2 regions of the Faecalibacterium sp. 7 genome follow, and region 2 is predicted to be linked to the other one. Evidence: predicted binding sites of a transcription regulator. Region 2 holds the regulator's gene; the other holds the start of a gene.
What was found. The regulator HrcA, encoded in region 2, represses chaperone genes, less so after heat shock. The targets are predictions, from matches to a motif close to TGTTAGCACTCNNNNNNNNNGAGTGCTAACA.

Region 1 (3,814 bases), 1.5 Mb from region 2:
CTTGTCGGTGTCACCTGCCTCCTGTGCGGCCTTGAGCACGGCAAACACGGGGTGGTTGACATTCAGCTCCAGCACCTTGTCACTCTTCACGCCCTCGCTGCCGGGCTGCTTGGACAGCACCTTTTCCATTTCGATGGACAGCGGGCCGTCGGCACTCAGACACACGGGGTGATCCTTCAGACGGGTGGAGACCTTGACCTCCTTCACCTTGCCGTCCAGAGCATCCTTCATAGTGTCGAACAGAGCCTTGTTCTCGGCGGTGGCATCCTCGGCGGCCTTCTTCTCTTCCTCGGTCTCAAGGCCCAGATCGCCGCTGTTGACATTCTTGAACTCCACAGTGCCGTCCTTGCCCTCGGCATCCTTGCGGGGATAGCTGCGCAGGATCTGCAGGCAGAACTCATCCACATCCTCGGTCAGCAGCAGGACGTCATAGCCCTTATCCATGACCAGCTCAGCGGCGGGCAGCTTTGCCAGACGGTCGGTAGAATCACCGGCAGCAAAGTAGATATACTTCTGCTCAGCGGGCATCTTGTCCACATACTCCTGCAGAGTGACCATCTTCTGCTCTTTGGCAGACCAGAACAGCAGCAGGTCGCGCAGCAGCTCGGCGTGCATGCCGTAGTCGGAGTAAGCACCGAACTTGATCTGACGGCCGAACTCCTTCCAGAATTCCTCGTACTTCTGGCGGTCGTTGGCCAGCATGGCGTGCAGCTCGTTCTTGATCTTCTTTTCCAGAGCGTTGTGGATCAGCTTGAGCTGGTTGTCCTTCTGCAGCATCTCGCGGCTGATATTCAGGCTCAGATCCTGACTGTCCACGATGCCCTTGACGAAGCTGAAGTAATCGGGCAGCAGGTCGGCGCACTTCTCCATGATGAGCACGCCGGATGCGTACAGAGCAAGACCCTTCTCGTAATCCTTGGTGTAGAAATCGTAGGGGCGGTGGCTGGGTACGAACAGCAGGGCGTTGTAGTTCGCGGTGCCCTCGGTGCGGCTGACGATGACACGGGCGGGGTCGGTATAATCGTTGAACTTCTCTTTATAGAAGCTGGCGTACTCTTCGTCGGTCACTTCGCTCTTCTGCTTTTTCCAGATGGGCACCATGCTGTTCAGGGTCTCCAGCTCGGTGTAGCTCTCCCACTCGGGCTTGTAATCCTCGGGCTTGGGGTCCGGTTCCGGCTTCTGGCGCTCGTGCTGGCGCTCCATCTGGATGGGGTAGCGCACATAGTCGCTGTACTTCTTGACGATGGCAACAATGCCGTATTCATCCAGGAAATTATCGTAGTGGTCGGTCTCGGTGTCCGGCTTGATGTGCAGGATGATCTGGGTGCCGGCGGTGTCCTTCTGGGCGGGGGTCATTTCGTAGCCGTCCACGCCGGAGGACTCCCACTGCCATGCTTCATCCGAGTCATAGGCCTTGGAAATGACCGTGACCTTGTCGGCAACCATGAAGGAGGAGTAGAAGCCCACGCCGAACTGACCGATGATGTCGATGTTCTCGTCCTTGTTGTCTTTCTTGAAGTCCAGAGAACCGGAGTGGGCGATGGTGCCCAGATTCTGTTCCAGTTCCTCTTTGGTCATGCCGATGCCGTTATCCTCGATGGTCAGGATGCGGTTATCCTTGTCGCGGGTGATGAGGATGCGGAAATCACCCTTGTTCATGCCCACGGAGGGATCGGTCAGACTCTTATAGTAGAGCTTATCAATGGCATCCGATGCGTTGGAGATCAGCTCCCGCAGGAAGATCTCCTTATTGGTGTAGATGGAGTTGATCATCATATCCATCAGTTTTTTGCTTTCAGCCTGAAATTCTTTCTTAGCCATAATGCAAGACCTCTTTTTATCTGTATTCAGTGCCGGGCACTCGGGAAGCTGGAATACCTCGGAATGCTTAGCACTCATAACTTTCGAGTGCTAATATACACCGCTTCCCGGCAAAAATCAAGGGCTTTCATAAAAAGTTTAAAAATCGGAAGCGGCCTGCGGTCTGTGCAGACCTTTTGTGCCTGCCAATTAAAACGGAACTGCCATTATAGATGACCGTGGTGCACACAAAGACGGGTTTAAATCGTATTTCAAATGAAAACGTTTTGTGCTATAATGAACCCCGAAGATCATTTCCGAAGGGGGAGTATCATGCAGCTGAAGCAGCTGGAACTGGAAGGCGGCGGAACGCTGACTGTTTATCTGCGGGATTCCTGCGAACGGATGCCGAAGGCCATCGACCGGCCTTTGGTGCTGGTGGTGCCCGGCGGCGGCTATACCCACGTCAGCGCCCGGGAGGGCGACCCGGTTGCACTGCAGTTTGCAGCAGCGGGATATCATGCCGCTGTGCTGGACTACGCCATCTGCGAACAGGCGAAGGACGGTCTGCCGCTGCGCCAGCTGGCACAGGCCATCGGCCTTGTGCGGCAGCACGCGGCCGGGTGGCATATCCTGCCGGAAAACAATCGCAGTGTGCGGCTTTTCGGCGGGCGGCCATCTGGCACTTTCCGGTGCTGTGCTGGACATTCCCGGGGAGCGCGCCCAGCCCCGGCCCGATGCGGTGATCCTGGGCTATCCGGTGATCACCGCAGGACAGTATGCCCACCGCGGCAGCTTTGTGCAGCTGGCGGGCAGCACCGACCCGGCGGCACAGCAGGCATTCGGTCTGGAGGATAAGATCACGCCGCAGACGCCGCCGGTGTTCGTGTGGGCCACCATGGAGGACGCCACCGTTCCGGTGGAAAACACACTGATGCTGGTGAGCGCCCTGCACAGGGCAGGTGTGCCCTGCGAGGCGCATCTGTTTGAAAAGGGGGTGCACGGCACCAGCATCAGCACCGCAGAGGTGGATCAGCCCAGCCGCCACCGGCATCACTGGGTGGAACTGGCAGTGGAATGGCTGGGAGACACTTTTGACTGGTCGGTTGGATAAGTCTGACATATTTGAACGAACCTACAAAAAATTTACAATTAAACTGTTGACTTGCATAAACCTTTGACGTATACTGGTCAGCAGGGACAAACTTAAGGAGGAATACCTATGGTTATGGACCCGACCCTGCCGCGTATTTCTGTGCGCGACCTGCTCATGCAGGCATTTCTTACCGGGTGGGAGCTTTCGGACAAGACAGTCTCGCAGGACGAATACCTGCAAAGCTCCATTCAGGTGATCGAAATGCTGCAGGTGGAACCGGAAAACCTTTATGCCGAAGAAGGCCTTGGCCTGCCGGACGGCGAAGAGGTGGATCATCTGGACGATTGGCTGCGTGCCGACGGCCAGTGGCTGTACTACGGGGTGGAGGAAGAGAACTTCTTCCTGATCCAGTGGTATCCGGACGAAGCGGCTGCAAACGCAAAGCTGGCCCAGCTGGAAGAACTGGGCGACGGCAAGCAGTATCTGGTAGATCTTTCCCTCAAGCGGGAGAATCCTTCCAGCGCAGAAAACTTCGGCAATTCCAATCCGGTCCAGCTTCGTTCCTGAAAACATCACCTTAAAGCGAAAGGAAATTTTGCAGCATGCAGCTTTCTGAGATCGAGCGCGAACAGCTTTATGCCATCGTAGAAAAATACGATCATCACCCGGATGTACAGCGGATGCGGGAGTATATCCAGCACGGTTCTGTCACCACCTACCAGCATTGCAAGAATGTGGCGCTGGTGAGCTTCTGGCTCAACCGCCGTCTGCATCTGCACGCCGATGAGACCTCGCTGGCGGTGGGTGCCCTGCTGCATGATTTTTATCTGTATGACTGGCATAACAAGGGCACCTTCCACGGCCTGCGCCGGTTGTTTGAGATGCACGGCTTCTCGCACCCAGGCTGTGCCTGCATCA
Region 2 (3,814 bases):
CCCGCAGCGAGAGCCCGCCGCCGGTCACCTGCGCCTGCTTCCAGCCGCAGGGGGTCAGGCCCTCAAAGCGCCAGTGCTTGGCAGTGTGGGCCAGCTTTTGCCACTGCCCGGCGGTGAGAACGGCGGGCGCATCGCCGTCCCTCAGCCCGGCGGCAGACCACACAGCGCAGCCCAGCTTCCGGTTCAGCAGGCCCAGCCAGAACCCGTCAGGGCTGTCCCCTGCCGTCTGGGCGGCATGGGAACGGAACAGGGCGGTCAGCTCTGCTTCGTCCAGTGCCGGAAAAGATCCAGCTCCACCGCAGGAGCCTTTGGACTGCGGCCCGGTGCCAGCAGGCCGGACAGCTGCATGATGCAGATGCCGGAAAGGCCATAGTCGGTGAACTGCACCTCGCCGGTCTCTGTGGCCAGCACACGGCTTCCGTCCAACAGGGAGGCCGCGGCCTTGGCGCGGATGCCGGCCAGAGTCTTGTTGGGCTTTGCGCACTGCAGAGCGGTCAGACTGGGATACAGCGGCTCCGTTCTGCCGCCGCACTGGGCGGCGAACCGGGTGCCGAAGCCGTCGGTGCCGAACTGCGGCCCGGCAGCACCGCCCATGGCGCAGATGACGGCATCGGCGCGCAGGGTCTCGGTGCTGCCCTCTGCTGTCTCGAACTGCACAGCGTAGCCGCTGCGGCTCTGGCTCAGGGTGCGCACGGTGCAGCCGGTGCGCAGCTGCACATGGTGCTGCGCAAGGTGGTGCTCCAGCAGGGCCAGCACGTCCGCTGCCTGATTGGAATAGGGATAGATGCGCCCCGCTTCGTCGGTGCGGGTATAGAGCCCCAGAGCGCGGAACCAGCCCAGCGGGTCGGCTGCATTCACAGCGTCCAGCAGCGGGAGCAGCGCCGCCGGGTCGGCTGTTAAATACCGCTCCGGCGCGATGCCGGTGTTGTCCAGATTGCAGCGGCCGTTGCCGGTGGCCAGCAGCTTTTTGCCAGGCCTTGGGTTACGTTCCAGCACGACCACCTGTGCGCGGGGTGCACTTTGTGCGGCGGCCAGCCCGGCGGCCAGCCCGGCGGCACCGCCGCCCAGAATGAGGATGTTCGGCATCCTGACACCTGCCTTTCTCAGCAGAATTTCAGAAGCTGTCCTCATAAGCGGGGTGCTGTGCTTATGAAAACGGCTTTTTGTATCATTGTAGCAGAACCCTGCCGGAAACGCAACGAAGGGGCAGCTTTCCGTAGGTATAAATTGCCCGGGCTGACAGATACTAGAGGTGCAGGCATTTTCAAGGAAACGGAGGAGCCAACAATGAAAGCAACAGGTATCGTGCGCCGCATCGACGAGCTGGGACGGGTGGTGATCCCCAAAGGTCCGCCGCACCCAGCGCATCCGCCGCGGCGACCCGCTGGAGATCTTCACGACAGGCGACGGCGAGGTGATCTTTAAAAAGTATTCCCCCATTGGCGAAATGAACGCAGTGGCGGCCCAATACACCGAGGTGCTGAGCAAAAGCTTTGCGCTTACCACCTTTGTGGCAGACCGGGACCGCATCCTCACGGTGAGCGGGAGCGGCCGGCGGGAGCTGGCCGACCGCAGCATCAGCCAGCCGCTGGAAAAGCTGATGGATGGCCGCAGGCTGTACCAGTGCGAGGGCGTTGCGGAAAAATGCATCCTGCCCTGCGAGGGCTCGCCCCGGGTGGTGCTGTGCGCCGCACCCATCATTGCGTCGGGCGATGTGATCGGCGTGGTGGGTCTGCTGACCGAAGACCGCACCGCTGTGCCGGATGCCGCCCAGCTCAAGGCGGTGAATGTGGCGGCAGCGTTTCTGGCCAGACAGATGGAGGAGTAAGGCGGGACGATTTTGAATGCGCGCCGCGCTGCTTTGGACGAGTTGTGGCACCCAGCGGCTGCTACGGCCCTTGAGCGGGCCTTGCATCCTGCTGGCCACGGCCCCAACAGCTCCTCCCTGCTTCGGCCGCAGGCCGCAGTCGTCGCCGTTGCATATTCAGCGGAAAAATTATTTATAATAGAGCAATGCCGGGCGGTCTGCGGACCGCTCGGCATTGCGTTTTCACGGGTGGGGGGTCGTGACGGCAAACGGCATTTGCGGCGCTGCTTTCTGCGAAAGCGCGGCGCAGCGGGAAGCGGGCTTGCCCCCTCAGACGCTTTGGCAAACCGGAAAGCCTGACGTACTGCCGAGGCCACACCTCTTTTTATGACAGAATTATGAATCTTTGATAACATTTTTCCAAGGGGCTTGACAGCACCGGAAAATTGGCTATAATGGTCTTAGCACTCAGGAACAAGGAGTGCTAAACAAACAAAGCAAACGCAAAAAGGAGGCAGGCGCTATGACGATGGATGCACGCAAGCAGCGAGTCTTGCAGGCGATCGTGGCGCTGTATGGTCTCGAAGGCGAGCCCGTTGGCAGCAGCGTGCTGGCAAACTACTTTGACATGGCAGTTTCCAGCGCAACGCTCCGCAATGAAATGGCGGCGCTGACAAAGCTGGGCCTGCTGGAGCAGCCCCACACCAGCGCGGGCCGTGTGCCCAGTGCCAAGGGCTACCGCTACTACCTTGATAATCTGCTGACCGACGATCAGCCGCTGGACCGCGTGAGCCGCGCCCGTGTGGATGCGGTGTTCGCAAGCCTCGACCACGAGCCGGAAAAGCTGGCGCAGGGTGCAGCCCGGGCGCTGGCCGCCATCAGCGGCTGCACCGCCGCCATCAGCACCCCGTGTGCAGAGGATCTGTGCATTGCCCACTATGAAGTTGTTCAGGTGGGCCGCAGCGCAGCCGCTGTGCTGGCTGTAACAACTGCCGGTTACGTCCGCACCCGTGTGGCGCGGGTACGCACCGGCCTCTCCCGCGAGAATGCAGCGGCTCTTGCCGCATTGCTGAACCGCAACCTCACCTTTGTGGCGCCGGTGGATCTTTCGCCCCGGCTGCTGGCAGAGCTGTGCAGCCAGATCGACCCGGAGCTGGTGCCTGTCATCAGCGCGGCGGCGGCCATCCTGCAGGATTCCGTCAAGCCCCACGTATTTCTGGGCGGTGAGCAGTATCTGCTGGACTGGCCTCAGCTGGACGGCAAGGTGGGTGACATCCTTACCCTGCTGAACGACGAAGAAGAGGCAGCGGCCCTGATCGCTCCCCCGACAGACCGCAGCGAGAGCGTGCTGCTGGGCGAGGACTGGAACCGCAGATCCGGGCCTGTGCATCGTGAGTGACCGGTATCTGGTGGGCGGAGGCCTGTGGGGCTCCATTGCATTGATCGGCCCCACCCGGATGCCCTTCCAGAAACTGATGCCGCTGCTGCATTATTTTGCAGACCAGCTGGGCGAGGGCATGAGCGGCAAACGAAAAGACACCCCACAGGCTGCCGTACCCCGGCGGACTGTGATCTATAAGGAGGATCTGGAATGAGCGAAGAAGCAAAAAAGACGGCTCCGGCTCAGGAAGCGGAGCAGCCCGAAACGGCTCCCGAGGAAAAGGCCCAGCAGGCAGCACCCGAACAGGAACCTGCTGCTGAAGCTGCCGACCCGAAGGATGATAAGAAGAAGGATGGCGGCTGGTTCAACAAGAAGGCCCGCGAGCTGGAAGCCGTAAAGGCAAAGCTGGACGCGGCCGAAGCCAATGCTGCACAGGCCAAAGACCAGCTGCTGCGCATGGCTGCCGAGTACGAGAACTACCGCAAGCGCTCCACCCGCGAAGCCGACCAGAAGTTCAACGATGGCATTTCCTTTGCGGTGAACCAGATCATCCCCATTCTGGACACGCTGGAGATGGCGGCCAACGCCCCCACCACCGACGAGAACTACAAAAAGGGTGTGACCAT

Region 1: htpG (molecular chaperone HtpG) is a predicted target of HrcA. The motif match lies at 1,887-1,917, and genes of this name have one in related genera.

What each region holds. Positions count from the first base shown of each region.
Region 1 covers NZ_CP186911.1:2,124,965-2,128,778, forward strand. The annotation lists gene htpG (molecular chaperone HtpG) at 1-1,821, opposite strand, end outside; gene ACKXF7_RS10725 (alpha/beta hydrolase) at 2,291-2,914, shown strand; gene ACKXF7_RS10730 (hypothetical protein) at 3,023-3,463, shown strand; gene ACKXF7_RS10735 (HD domain-containing protein) at 3,499-3,814, shown strand, end outside.
Region 2 covers NZ_CP186911.1:648,390-652,203, reverse strand. The annotation lists gene ACKXF7_RS03350 (NAD(P)/FAD-dependent oxidoreductase) at 1-163, opposite strand, end outside; gene ACKXF7_RS03345 (aminoacetone oxidase family FAD-binding enzyme) at 256-1,086, opposite strand; partial or broken gene ACKXF7_RS03340 (stage V sporulation T C-terminal domain-containing protein) at 1,288-1,828, shown strand; gene ACKXF7_RS03335 (heat-inducible transcriptional repressor HrcA) at 2,331-3,206, shown strand; gene ACKXF7_RS03330 (hypothetical protein) at 3,199-3,402, shown strand; gene ACKXF7_RS03325 (nucleotide exchange factor GrpE) at 3,399-3,814, shown strand, end outside.